Regions from separate parts of the Streptomyces sp. NBC_00016 genome, predicted to be linked through region 2. Evidence: riboswitches for the same ligand, from Rfam matches in the RefSeq annotation. Region 2 holds a riboswitch; each other region holds the start of a gene.
The links. Region 2 has a riboswitch for thiamine pyrophosphate ahead of thiC (phosphomethylpyrimidine synthase ThiC). Riboswitches for the same ligand answer to the same signal wherever they lie in the genome.
Positions count from the first base shown of each region.

Region 1 (3,254 bases), 2.1 Mb from region 2:
CGACGATGTTCGTCGCGACCGTGCGCGGTCCCTGGAGGGCGTTGTCCCAGTGATGCACGAGGAGCCGCTCGCCGTACCGCCCCGAAGGGAAGGAGGCGCAGTCGCCGACCGCGTACACATCGGGCACGGAGGTCCGCAGATGGACGTCGGCCACGACCTCACGGTGGGCGCCGAGCGCGACGCCGGAGCCGGCCAGCCATGCGGTGGCGGGGCGGGCGCCGATGCCCACCACGACGGCGCCTGCGGGCAGCCGGGAGCCGTCTTCCAGGACGACCGCACCTGGCTCGACGCGCTCCACGCGCGCGTGGGTGCGCAGCTCGATGCCGCTGTCGGCGTACCAGGCGGCCATCGGGGCGGCGACCTCGGCGGGCAGGGCCCCGGCCAGCGGCCGGCCGGCGGCCTCGACGACGGTGACCGCGCAGCCGGCCTCCCGCGCGGCCGTGGCGAACTCGGCGCCGATCCAGCCGGCGCCGACGACCACGATGTCGTGCTGCCGGGCGAGTACGGGCCGCAGCCGTTCGGCGTCGTCCAGGGTGCGCAGCAGGTGCACGCCGGGCACGCCCTCGGCGCCGGGCAGCCGGATCGGTTCGGCGCCGGTGGCGAGGACGAGGACGTCGTAGGGGACGGGCCCGGCCTCGGTGTCCAGCTCGTGGTCGGCGGGGCGAAGGCCGCCGACCTCGCGGCCTAGCACCAGCTCGATGCCGAGGCCCTCGAAGTCGACGTCGAAGGCGGAGCCCTCGGCGTTGCCGAGCAGGACGGCCTTGGACAGCGGGGGCCGGTCGTAGGGCTGGTGGGGCTCCGCGCCGATCAGCGTCACCCTGCCGTCGAAGCCCTGTTCACGTAGGGCCACGGCGGTCTGCACCCCGGCCATGCCCGCGCCGACGACCACCACGCGCCGCCCGGACGGACCGCCTTCTTCCTGCCTCTGCTCGCTCACCTGATCACCTTAGGCGGCTGACGAATCGTCAGTCAGCCGTCGTGCGCCGTGACCTGCTCCACAACGCTGGTGCCGCTGCCCTCCTGCGACTCCCACGCCCAGCTCTCCTCGAGCCGCACCCGTCCGTCGCCAAGCTCCACGACCGTCGAGACGCAGTGCCCCGAGGACGTCGTCCCGTCGTGCTTGAGCTGTACGTACCGGAAGTCGAGCCGGTCCCCTTCCCGGGTACCCACCAGATGCCCGCGTACGACGTCACCGCCCGCGTACTCCGCCCAGATCTCGCCGCCGCGCTCGTGGTACGTGAAGCGGGTTCGGGTGCCGACCTGGCCCGGGGCCTGGTCGGCGACGGGCGCGAGGACGAGGCCGTCCAACGAGCGGGGCATGACGAAAGGCTCCCTTACAGAGGCGCCGGACCACGGGCTAGGGTGGCCAACCTAGAGCACACGCGGGAGTCCGGACGCACCGGGCTGAGAGGGAGGCTGGCGGCCTCCGACCGTCGAACCTGATCCGGGTCATGCCGGCGAAGGGAGGGGCTGGACGCCCATGTCGTCTCCACGTACGTCAGACGTCCTCGTCATCGGGGGCGGGATCATCGGGCTGGTCACGGCCTGGCGGGCCGCGCAGCGCGGCTTCGCCACGGCGGTGGTCGACCCGGCACCGGGCGGCGGGGCCGCCCAGGTGGCGGCCGGGATGCTGGCCGCCGTCACGGAACTGCACCACGGCGAGCAGACCCTGCTCGGCCTCAACCTGGCCTCCGCCCGCCGCTATCCGGAGTTCGCGGCCGAGCTGACGGAGCTGACCGGGCACGACCTCGGCTACCGGCGCTGCGGCACGCTCGCGGTCGCGCTGGACTCCGACGACCGCGCCCATCTGCGCGAACTGCACGCACTTCAGCAGCAGTCGGGGCTGGAGTCGGAGTGGCTGTCCGGGCGGGAGTGCCGGCGCCTGGAGCCGCTGCTGGCGCCCGGGGCGCGGGGCGGGCTGCGGGTCGACGGCGACCACCAGATCGACCCGCGGCGGCTGACCGCGGCGCTGGTGGCCGCGTGCGAGCGGGCCGGGGTGGCCTTCCACCGCGTACGGGCCGAGCGGCTGTCCGTCGTGGGCGAGCGTGCCACGGGGGTCGTCACGCCGGACGGTACGGCCCTGGAGGCGGGGCAGGTGGTGCTCGCCGGCGGCAGCCTGAGCGGTCGGCTCGCGGGGGTGCCGCAGGACGTGCTGCCCCCCGTACGGCCGGTGAAGGGCCAGGTGCTGCGGCTGACCGTGCCGCCGCGGTACGCGCCGTTCCTGAGCCGGACCGTGCGGGCCGTGGTGCGCGGCAGCCAGGTCTATCTGGTCCCCCGGGAGAACGGCGAGCTGGTCGTGGGCGCCACCAGCGAGGAGCTGGGCTGGGACACCACGGTGACGGCGGGGGGCGTGTACGAGTTGCTGCGCGACGCCCATGAGCTGGTCCCCGGGATCACCGAGCTGCCGCTCACGGAGACGCGCGCGGGGCTGCGGCCCGGGTCCCCGGACAACGCGCCGCTGCTCGGGCCGACGGCGCTGGCGGGGTTGCTGCTGGCCACCGGCCACTACCGCAACGGCGTGCTGCTGACGCCGGTGACGGGTGACGCGATGGCGCACGCCCTGGCCACCGGGGAGCTCCCGGACGAGGCCCGTCCCTTCACGCCCCGGCGCTTCGGCGCCGCCGCACTCTCGGAGCAGCCCGCATGAACGCCCAGGAGAACGCCCGGGGGAACGCCCGGGAGAACGCCCCCGTGCAGGTCTCGGTGAACGGAGAGCGGCGCGAGTTCGCCGCCGGTACGGCCCTCGACAGCGTCGTACGGTCCCTGACGCCGGCGCCCTCCGGAGTGGCCGCCGCGCTCAACGAGACCGTCGTCCCGCGCGCGCAGTGGCCGTCCACGGCGCTGCGCGACGGTGACCGGGTGGAAGTCCTCACCGCGGTCCAGGGGGGCTGAGCCATGGCCGACGATCCCTTCGTCCTCGCAGGCAGGTCCTTCTCGTCCCGTCTGATCATGGGCACGGGGGGTGCGCCCAGCCTGGAGGTGCTGGAGCGGGCGCTGGTGGCGTCCGGGACCGAGCTGACGACGGTCGCGATGCGCCGGGTGGACCCCTCGGTGCACGGTTCCGTGCTGTCGGTGCTGGAGCGGCTCGGTATCCGGGTGCTGCCGAACACGGCGGGCTGTTTCACCGCCGGGGAGGCCGTGCTGACGGCCCGGCTCGCGCGGGAGGCGCTGGGCACCGATCTGATCAAGCTGGAGGTCGTCGCCGACGAGCGCACGCTGCTGCCGGACCCGATCGAGCTGCTGGAGGCGGCGGA
Region 1 is NZ_CP108304.1:7,152,741-7,155,994, reverse strand. Features, by position in the region: gene OG933_RS31565 (NAD(P)/FAD-dependent oxidoreductase) at 1-937, opposite strand, end outside; gene OG933_RS31560 (hypothetical protein) at 970-1,320, opposite strand; TPP riboswitch at 1,373-1,483, shown strand; gene thiO (glycine oxidase ThiO) at 1,481-2,647, shown strand; gene thiS (sulfur carrier protein ThiS) at 2,692-2,892, shown strand; gene OG933_RS31545 (thiazole synthase) at 2,896-3,254, shown strand, end outside.
Region 1: it holds a riboswitch for thiamine pyrophosphate, as region 2 does, so the genes downstream of both, thiO (glycine oxidase ThiO) here and thiC (phosphomethylpyrimidine synthase ThiC) in region 2, are expected to answer to the same signal.

Region 2 (3,254 bases):
TCCCTCCCCCTCCGTGACGGTCGCTGATGGCGCTGTCCCCAGGCCGCGGACCTCAGGGGACAGCGCCGATCCGAGTACGTCAGTCAGCCAGCGGCAGGTACACCCGGTTCCCGCTCGCCGCGAACTCCTTCGACTTCTCCAGCATGCCCTCGGCGATCTCCTCCGCCGAGGCCCCGTCGGCCGCCCCGCCGCCGAACCGCTCGTTGATGCTCTGGCTGATCTTCATCGAGCAGAACTTCGGCCCGCACATCGAGCAGAAGTGCGCCGTCTTCGCCGGCTCAGCGGGGAGTGTCTCGTCGTGGAACTCCCGTGCCGTGTCGGGATCGAGGGCGAGGTTGAACTGGTCCTCCCAGCGGAACTCGAAGCGGGCGTCGGACAGCGCGTCGTCCCATTCCTGCGCACCGGGGTGCCCCTTGGCGAGGTCGGCTGCGTGGGCGGCGATCTTGTAGGTGATGACGCCGGTCTTGACGTCGTCCCGGTTGGGCAGGCCCAGATGTTCCTTCGGCGTGACGTAGCAGAGCATGGCCGTGCCCCACCAGGCGATCATCGCGGCACCGATGCCGGAGGTGATGTGGTCGTACGCCGGCGCGACGTCCGTCGTCAGCGGGCCGAGCGTATAGAACGGAGCTTCATCACAGATCTCCTGCTGAAGGTCGATGTTCTCCTTGATCTTGTGCATCGGGACATGGCCCGGGCCTTCGATCATCGTCTGAACATGGAAACGCTTCGCGACCCGGTTGAGTTCCCCGAGGGTCCTCAACTCAGCGAACTGCGCAGCGTCGTTGGCGTCCGCGATGGAACCCGGCCGCAGGCCGTCACCCAGGGAGTACGTGACGTCGTAGGCGGCGAGGATCTCGCAGAGTTCCTCGAAGTTCTCGTAGAGGAACGACTCCTTGTGGTGCGCGAGGCACCAGGCCGCCATGATCGAGCCGCCACGGGACACGATGCCGGTCTTGCGGTTGGCGGTGAGCGGGACGTACGACAGGCGGACACCGGCGTGGACCGTCATGTAGTCCACGCCCTGCTCGGCCTGCTCGATGACGGTGTCCTTGTAGATCTCCCAGGTCAGTTCCTCGGCGCGGCCGTCGACCTTCTCCAGCGCCTGGTACAGCGGCACCGTGCCGATGGGGACGGGGGAGTTGCGCAGCACCCACTCGCGGGTGGTGTGGATGTTGCGGCCGGTCGACAGGTCCATGACCGTGTCGGCGCCCCAACGGGTCGCCCAGGTCATCTTCTCGACCTCCTCCTCGATGGAGGACGTCACCGCCGAGTTACCGATGTTGGCGTTGACCTTCACCAGGAACCGCTTGCCGATGATCATCGGCTCGATCTCCGGGTGATTGACGTTGGCCGGCAGCACGGCGCGACCCGCCGCGATCTCCTCGCGAACCACCTCGGGGGAGACGTTCTCCCGGATGGCCACGAACTCCATCTCGGGTGTGATCTCCCCCCGGCGCGCATACGCGAGCTGGGTGACCGCCTCGCCGTTCCGCCCGCGGCGCGGCAGGCGCGGCCGGCCCGGGAAGACCGCGTCGAGGTTGCGCAGACCGCCGCGCGGTGAGGTGTGCTTGAGGCCGTCGTCCTCGGGGCGGACCGGCCGGCCCGCGTACTCGGCGGTGTCGCCCCGGGCGATGATCCAGTTCTCGCGCAACGGCGACAGGCCCCTGCGGACGTCGGTCTCGACGAGTGGATCGGTGTACGGGCCGGAGGTGTCGTACAGGCTGACCGACTGCCCGTTGGTGAGATGCACCTGACGAACCGGCACCTGTAGATCGGAGCGAGTGCCCTCGACGTACCCCTTGTGCCAGCCGATGGACTTCCCGGCCTCCGAGGCATTCACGTCGACCGTGCTCTCGCTGGTCGCGTTCTGCGTGAAGGCAGGCGTGCGTGCGTCCTTGTTGGTCATGAGACCTACTCCCTACGCCGGCATTACCCGGTAACAGGTTCGGCGGTCGACGCAGCGGCTACCGCCTGCCGATGTTTCATGTGAAACATCACTCGATTCGAGAGACGTTCCACGTGAAACATCGCGAAGACGGAGGTCAGCGCCCTCTCAGCCCGGTGCTCCGAGCTCCCGCGTGTGCAAAGGTTGTCTCCACGCTAGCGTCAATTCTGGCGCGGTGAACAGAGGGCCCGTGTCGTTCTTGCGATGATCGGTCGGTGACCACGACACACCAGCCCCCGTATCCGCCGCCCGAGCCGCCCCGCCGACCGGGCGCCGCCAGCGGCCCCGGCAATGGCTCCGGCAATGGCTCCGGAAGCGGTCCTGGCAGCGGCCCCAGAGGCGACCGCGACTTCAGCAACGGTCACGACCACCCGCGTAGTCCCGACCACGGGCCGGGATACGCAGGCGGGCTCGGCGGACTGAGACGCGCCGGAACCCCTGGCGGCCGAGGGCCCGGCCCGGTCGAGGGCCGCGGGGCAGGGCCGGGGCCCCAGTCGGGGCCAGGAGCGCAGCCAGGGTCGGGGTCGGGGAGTGGCCGGGGCTATGGAAACGGTCCAGGGCCCGGGACCGGCCGGGGATACCGGAACGGGCAGGAATACCGGAACGGGCAAGGGCCCGAGAACGACCAGGGATACGGGGACGACCGCGGGTACGACGGGTACGGGGATCGGTCCGTGCCCGGGCAGGAGTACGGCCCCGACCATGGTCCCGGCCCCCGTCCTGGCCCGGGCCCTCGTCCTGAACGTGGTCCCGGCTCCGGTTCCGATCCTGGCTCTGGTCCCGGCTCTGGTGACGGATATGGCTTCGACCGCGAACACGGTCATGGGCAGAGTCACGACGGTGGCCATGGCGGCGGTCCCGGCAACGGCCCCGGCGATGGCCAGGGCGGCGGACACGGCCAGGGCGACGGGCACGGCCATGGCCCGGGCGACGGGCACGGCTCCGGTTCGGACGGCGGGCACGGGCATTCGCACAGCCACAGTCATGGCCCGGCCGCCCCCGTCTCCCAGCACCTGCGCAAGGTCATCGCGGCCATCCTCATCCCGTTCGGAGCCGCGGTACTGGTGGGGCTCGTGGTGCTGTGGCCCGGCGGAGCCCCGGCGCACGAGCGCACCGGAGTCGGCTTCGACCGGCAGACCCAGCAGGCCACGGTCACCAAGGTCGTGAGCCTGAGCTGCGCGTCGGTGAACGCCTCGGGCGACACCCCTACCGGCGACACCTCCACGGCCGAGGGCTCCTCCGCCCAGCAGCAGGCGGCCGGCACCTGCAAGCGGGCCACGATCCGGGTGGACACCGGCGACGACAAGGG
Region 2 is NZ_CP108304.1:5,097,632-5,100,885, reverse strand. Features, by position in the region: gene thiC (phosphomethylpyrimidine synthase ThiC) at 80-1,906, opposite strand; TPP riboswitch at 1,899-2,088, opposite strand; gene OG933_RS22585 (YibE/F family protein) at 2,620-3,254, shown strand, end outside.

Region 3 (3,254 bases), 2.0 Mb from region 2:
TGGTGTGGCTGATGCTCGTCCTGTTCGTGGGTTCCGGCTGACCCGCACCGCGCGACCGGCTCGTACGGGCCCTCTCCCTGTGCTTCGGGGAGGGGGCCCGTCGCCGTATGACCTGGCAGTTCTCCGCGCCCGGCCGCCGACGACCACGCCGCACGGCTCGCAGCCGGGGCCACGCATTCGATCTGAGACACTGGAGGGGTTATGCCTGCACCCGGAGAACTCACTTTCGTCGCCCCCCGCGGAGCCAAGAAGCCGCCGCGGCATCTCGCCGACCTCTCGCCCGCCGAGCGGAAGGAGGTCGTGGCGGAGATCGGGGAGAAGCCGTTCCGTGCCAAGCAGTTGTCGCAGCACTACTTCGCGCGTTACGCGCACGACCCGGCGGAGTGGACCGACATCCCCGCCGGTGCTCGCGAGAAGCTGCGTGAGGCGCTGCTGCCGGACCTGATGTCGGTCGTGCGGCATCTGTCGACGGACCAGGGGACCACCCGTAAGACCCTGTGGCGGCTGTTCGACGGCACGCTCGTGGAGTCGGTGCTGATGCGCTACCCGGACCGGGTGACGATGTGCATCAGCTCGCAGGCCGGGTGCGGGATGAACTGCCCGTTCTGCGCGACCGGACAGGCGGGCCTCGACCGCAACCTGTCCACCGCCGAGATCGTGCACCAGATCGTCGACGGGATGCGGGCGCTGCGGGACGGGGATGTCCCGGGCGGTCCCGCGCGGCTGTCCAACATCGTCTTCATGGGGATGGGCGAGCCTCTCGCCAACTACAAGCGGGTCGTCGGCGCCATCCGCGCGCTCACCGACCCGGCTCCGGACGGGCTCGGGATCTCGCAGCGGGGCATCACCGTGTCGACGGTCGGGCTGGTGCCGGCCATCCACCGGTTCTCCGACGAGGGCTTCAAGTGCCGGCTCGCGATCTCCCTGCACGCGCCGGACGACGAGCTGCGCGACACCCTCGTCCCCGTGAACACACGGTGGAAGGTGCGCGAGGTGCTGGACGCCGGGTTCGAGTACACCGAGCGGTCCGGGCGCCGGCTGTCCATCGAGTACGCGCTGATCCGCGACATCAACGACCAGGCCTGGCGTGGTGACCGGCTGGGGAGGCTGCTGCGCGGCAAGCCCGTGCACGTCAACCTCATCCCGCTCAACCCGACCCCGGGCTCGAAGTGGACGGCATCCCGGCCCGAGGACGAGAAGGCGTTCGTCGAGGCGATCGCCGCGCACGGGGTGCCGGTCACGGTGCGGGACACCCGTGGCCAGGAGATCGACGGGGCGTGCGGTCAGCTCGCGGCCACCGAGCGGTAGTCTGACCCCGGTATCAGGTACGACGTATCGGGTATCAGTACGTCCGTATCAGTACATCTTCATATTCCGACAGGGGAGCGCCACAGCGCTGAGAGTGCGGGAGAGTCCGCAGACCCTCTGAACCTTGCCCAGGTCATTCTGGGTAGGAAGTTCGGTCATCACTCAAGCTGTTGCGCCCTGCCCGGGCACCGGCGGAACCTTCCGCGGGTGCCCGGGCAGGGCCGCGTCTCTTCCTGGTCAACCCCAGGAGGAAATCCAGTGCACACCAGGACGTTCGTGGCCGCGGCCGTCGGCCTCGGCCTCGTCACGCTGTCCGCCTGCGGATCGTCGGACGACGACGGTTCGGCGGCGGAGTCCAGGACCGTCACCCTCGTCAGCCACGACTCGTGGGCCGTCTCCAAGAACGTGCTCGCGGACTTCGAGAAGAGTTCCGGCTACCAGGTGAAGGTCCTCAAGGACGGCGACGCCGGTCAGGCCGTCAACAAGGCCATCCTCACCAAGGACAACCCGCAGGGCGACGTCTTCTTCGGCGTCGACAACACGCTCCTGTCGCGCGCCCTCGACAACGGGCTGTTCCAGTCGTACGAGGCGAAGGGCGCGGACCAGGTCCTGCCCGCGTACCGGGCCGACCAGAAGAAGCACCGGGTCACGCCCGTCGACACCGGTGACATCTGCGTCAACTACGACAAGGCGTACTTCAGCGCGCACAAGCTGACCCCGCCCGCCTCCTTCGACGACCTCCTGAAGCCCGCGTACAAGAACCTGCTGGTCACCGAGAACGCCGCCACCTCCTCGCCCGGCCTCGGCTTCCTGCTGGGCACGGCGGCCGAGTACGGCGACGACGGCTGGGCGGACTACTGGAAGAAGCTGAAGGCCAACGGCGTGAAGGTGGTCGACGGCTGGGAGCAGGCCTACAACGAGGAGTTCTCCGGCTCCGCGGGCGGAAAGAAGGCGGGGGCCGACCGGCCGCTCGTCGTCTCGTACGCCTCCTCGCCGCCCGCCGAGGTGATCTACGGCGACCCCAAGCCGACCACCGCCCCGACCGGTGTCTCCACCGGCACCTGCTTCCGCCAGGTCGAGTACGCGGGTCTGCTGAGCAACGCAGCCAACCCCGAGGGCGGCAAGGCGCTCCTCGACTTCCTGCTCACCAAGGAGTTCCAGCAGGACATGCCGCTCAACATGTTCGTCTACCCGGTGCGGGAGGGGGCCGCGGTGCCGGCGGAGTTCACGAAGTACGGCCCGCAGGCCAAGGACCCCGAGACGCTGGACCCGGCGAAGATCGCCGACAACCGTGACGACTGGGTCAAGTCATGGACCTCGCTCGTACTGAAGTGACCGGGCGCGCGGCCCGCGCGGGGAACGCGGCGCGGCTCGGACTCATGGCCGTGCCCGTCGCGTTCTTCGCGGTCTTCTTCGCCTACCCGGTCGCCGCGATCGTCGCCCGGGGGCTCGGCTCCGACGGGGGCTGGCGCTTCGGGCGGCTGTGGGACGTGCTCGCGCAGGCCGACATCCGGCACGTCCTGTGGTTCACCACCTGGCAGGCGCTGGCCTCCACCGCGCTGACGCTCCTGGTCGCGCTGCCCGCCGCGTATGTCTTCGCCCGCCTGGAGTTCCCGGGCAAGCAGGTGCTGCGCGCCGTCGTCACCGTCCCGTTCGTGCTGCCGACGGTCGTCGTCGGCACGGCGTTCCTGGCGCTCGTCGGGCGCGGTGGACTGCTCGACGACCTGTGGGGCGTACGGCTGGACACCACGGTGTGGGCGATCCTGCTGGCGCACGTCTTCTTCAACTACGCGGTCGTCGTACGGACGGTGGGGGGATTGTGGTCGCAGCTCGACCCGCGGCAGGAGGAGGCGGCGCGGATGCTCGGTGCGTCCCGCCTGACGGCGTGGCGCACGGTCACCCTGCCCGCCCTGGGGCCCGCGGTCGCGGCCGCCGCGCTGATGGTC
Region 3 is NZ_CP108304.1:3,120,575-3,123,828, reverse strand. Features, by position in the region: gene OG933_RS13615 (phosphatidate cytidylyltransferase) at 1-41, shown strand, start outside; gene rlmN (23S rRNA (adenine(2503)-C(2))-methyltransferase RlmN) at 202-1,308, shown strand; TPP riboswitch at 1,370-1,475, shown strand; gene OG933_RS13605 (thiamine ABC transporter substrate-binding protein) at 1,567-2,643, shown strand; gene OG933_RS13600 (ABC transporter permease) at 2,619-3,254, shown strand, end outside.
Region 3: it holds a riboswitch for thiamine pyrophosphate, as region 2 does, so the genes downstream of both, OG933_RS13605 (thiamine ABC transporter substrate-binding protein) here and thiC (phosphomethylpyrimidine synthase ThiC) in region 2, are expected to answer to the same signal.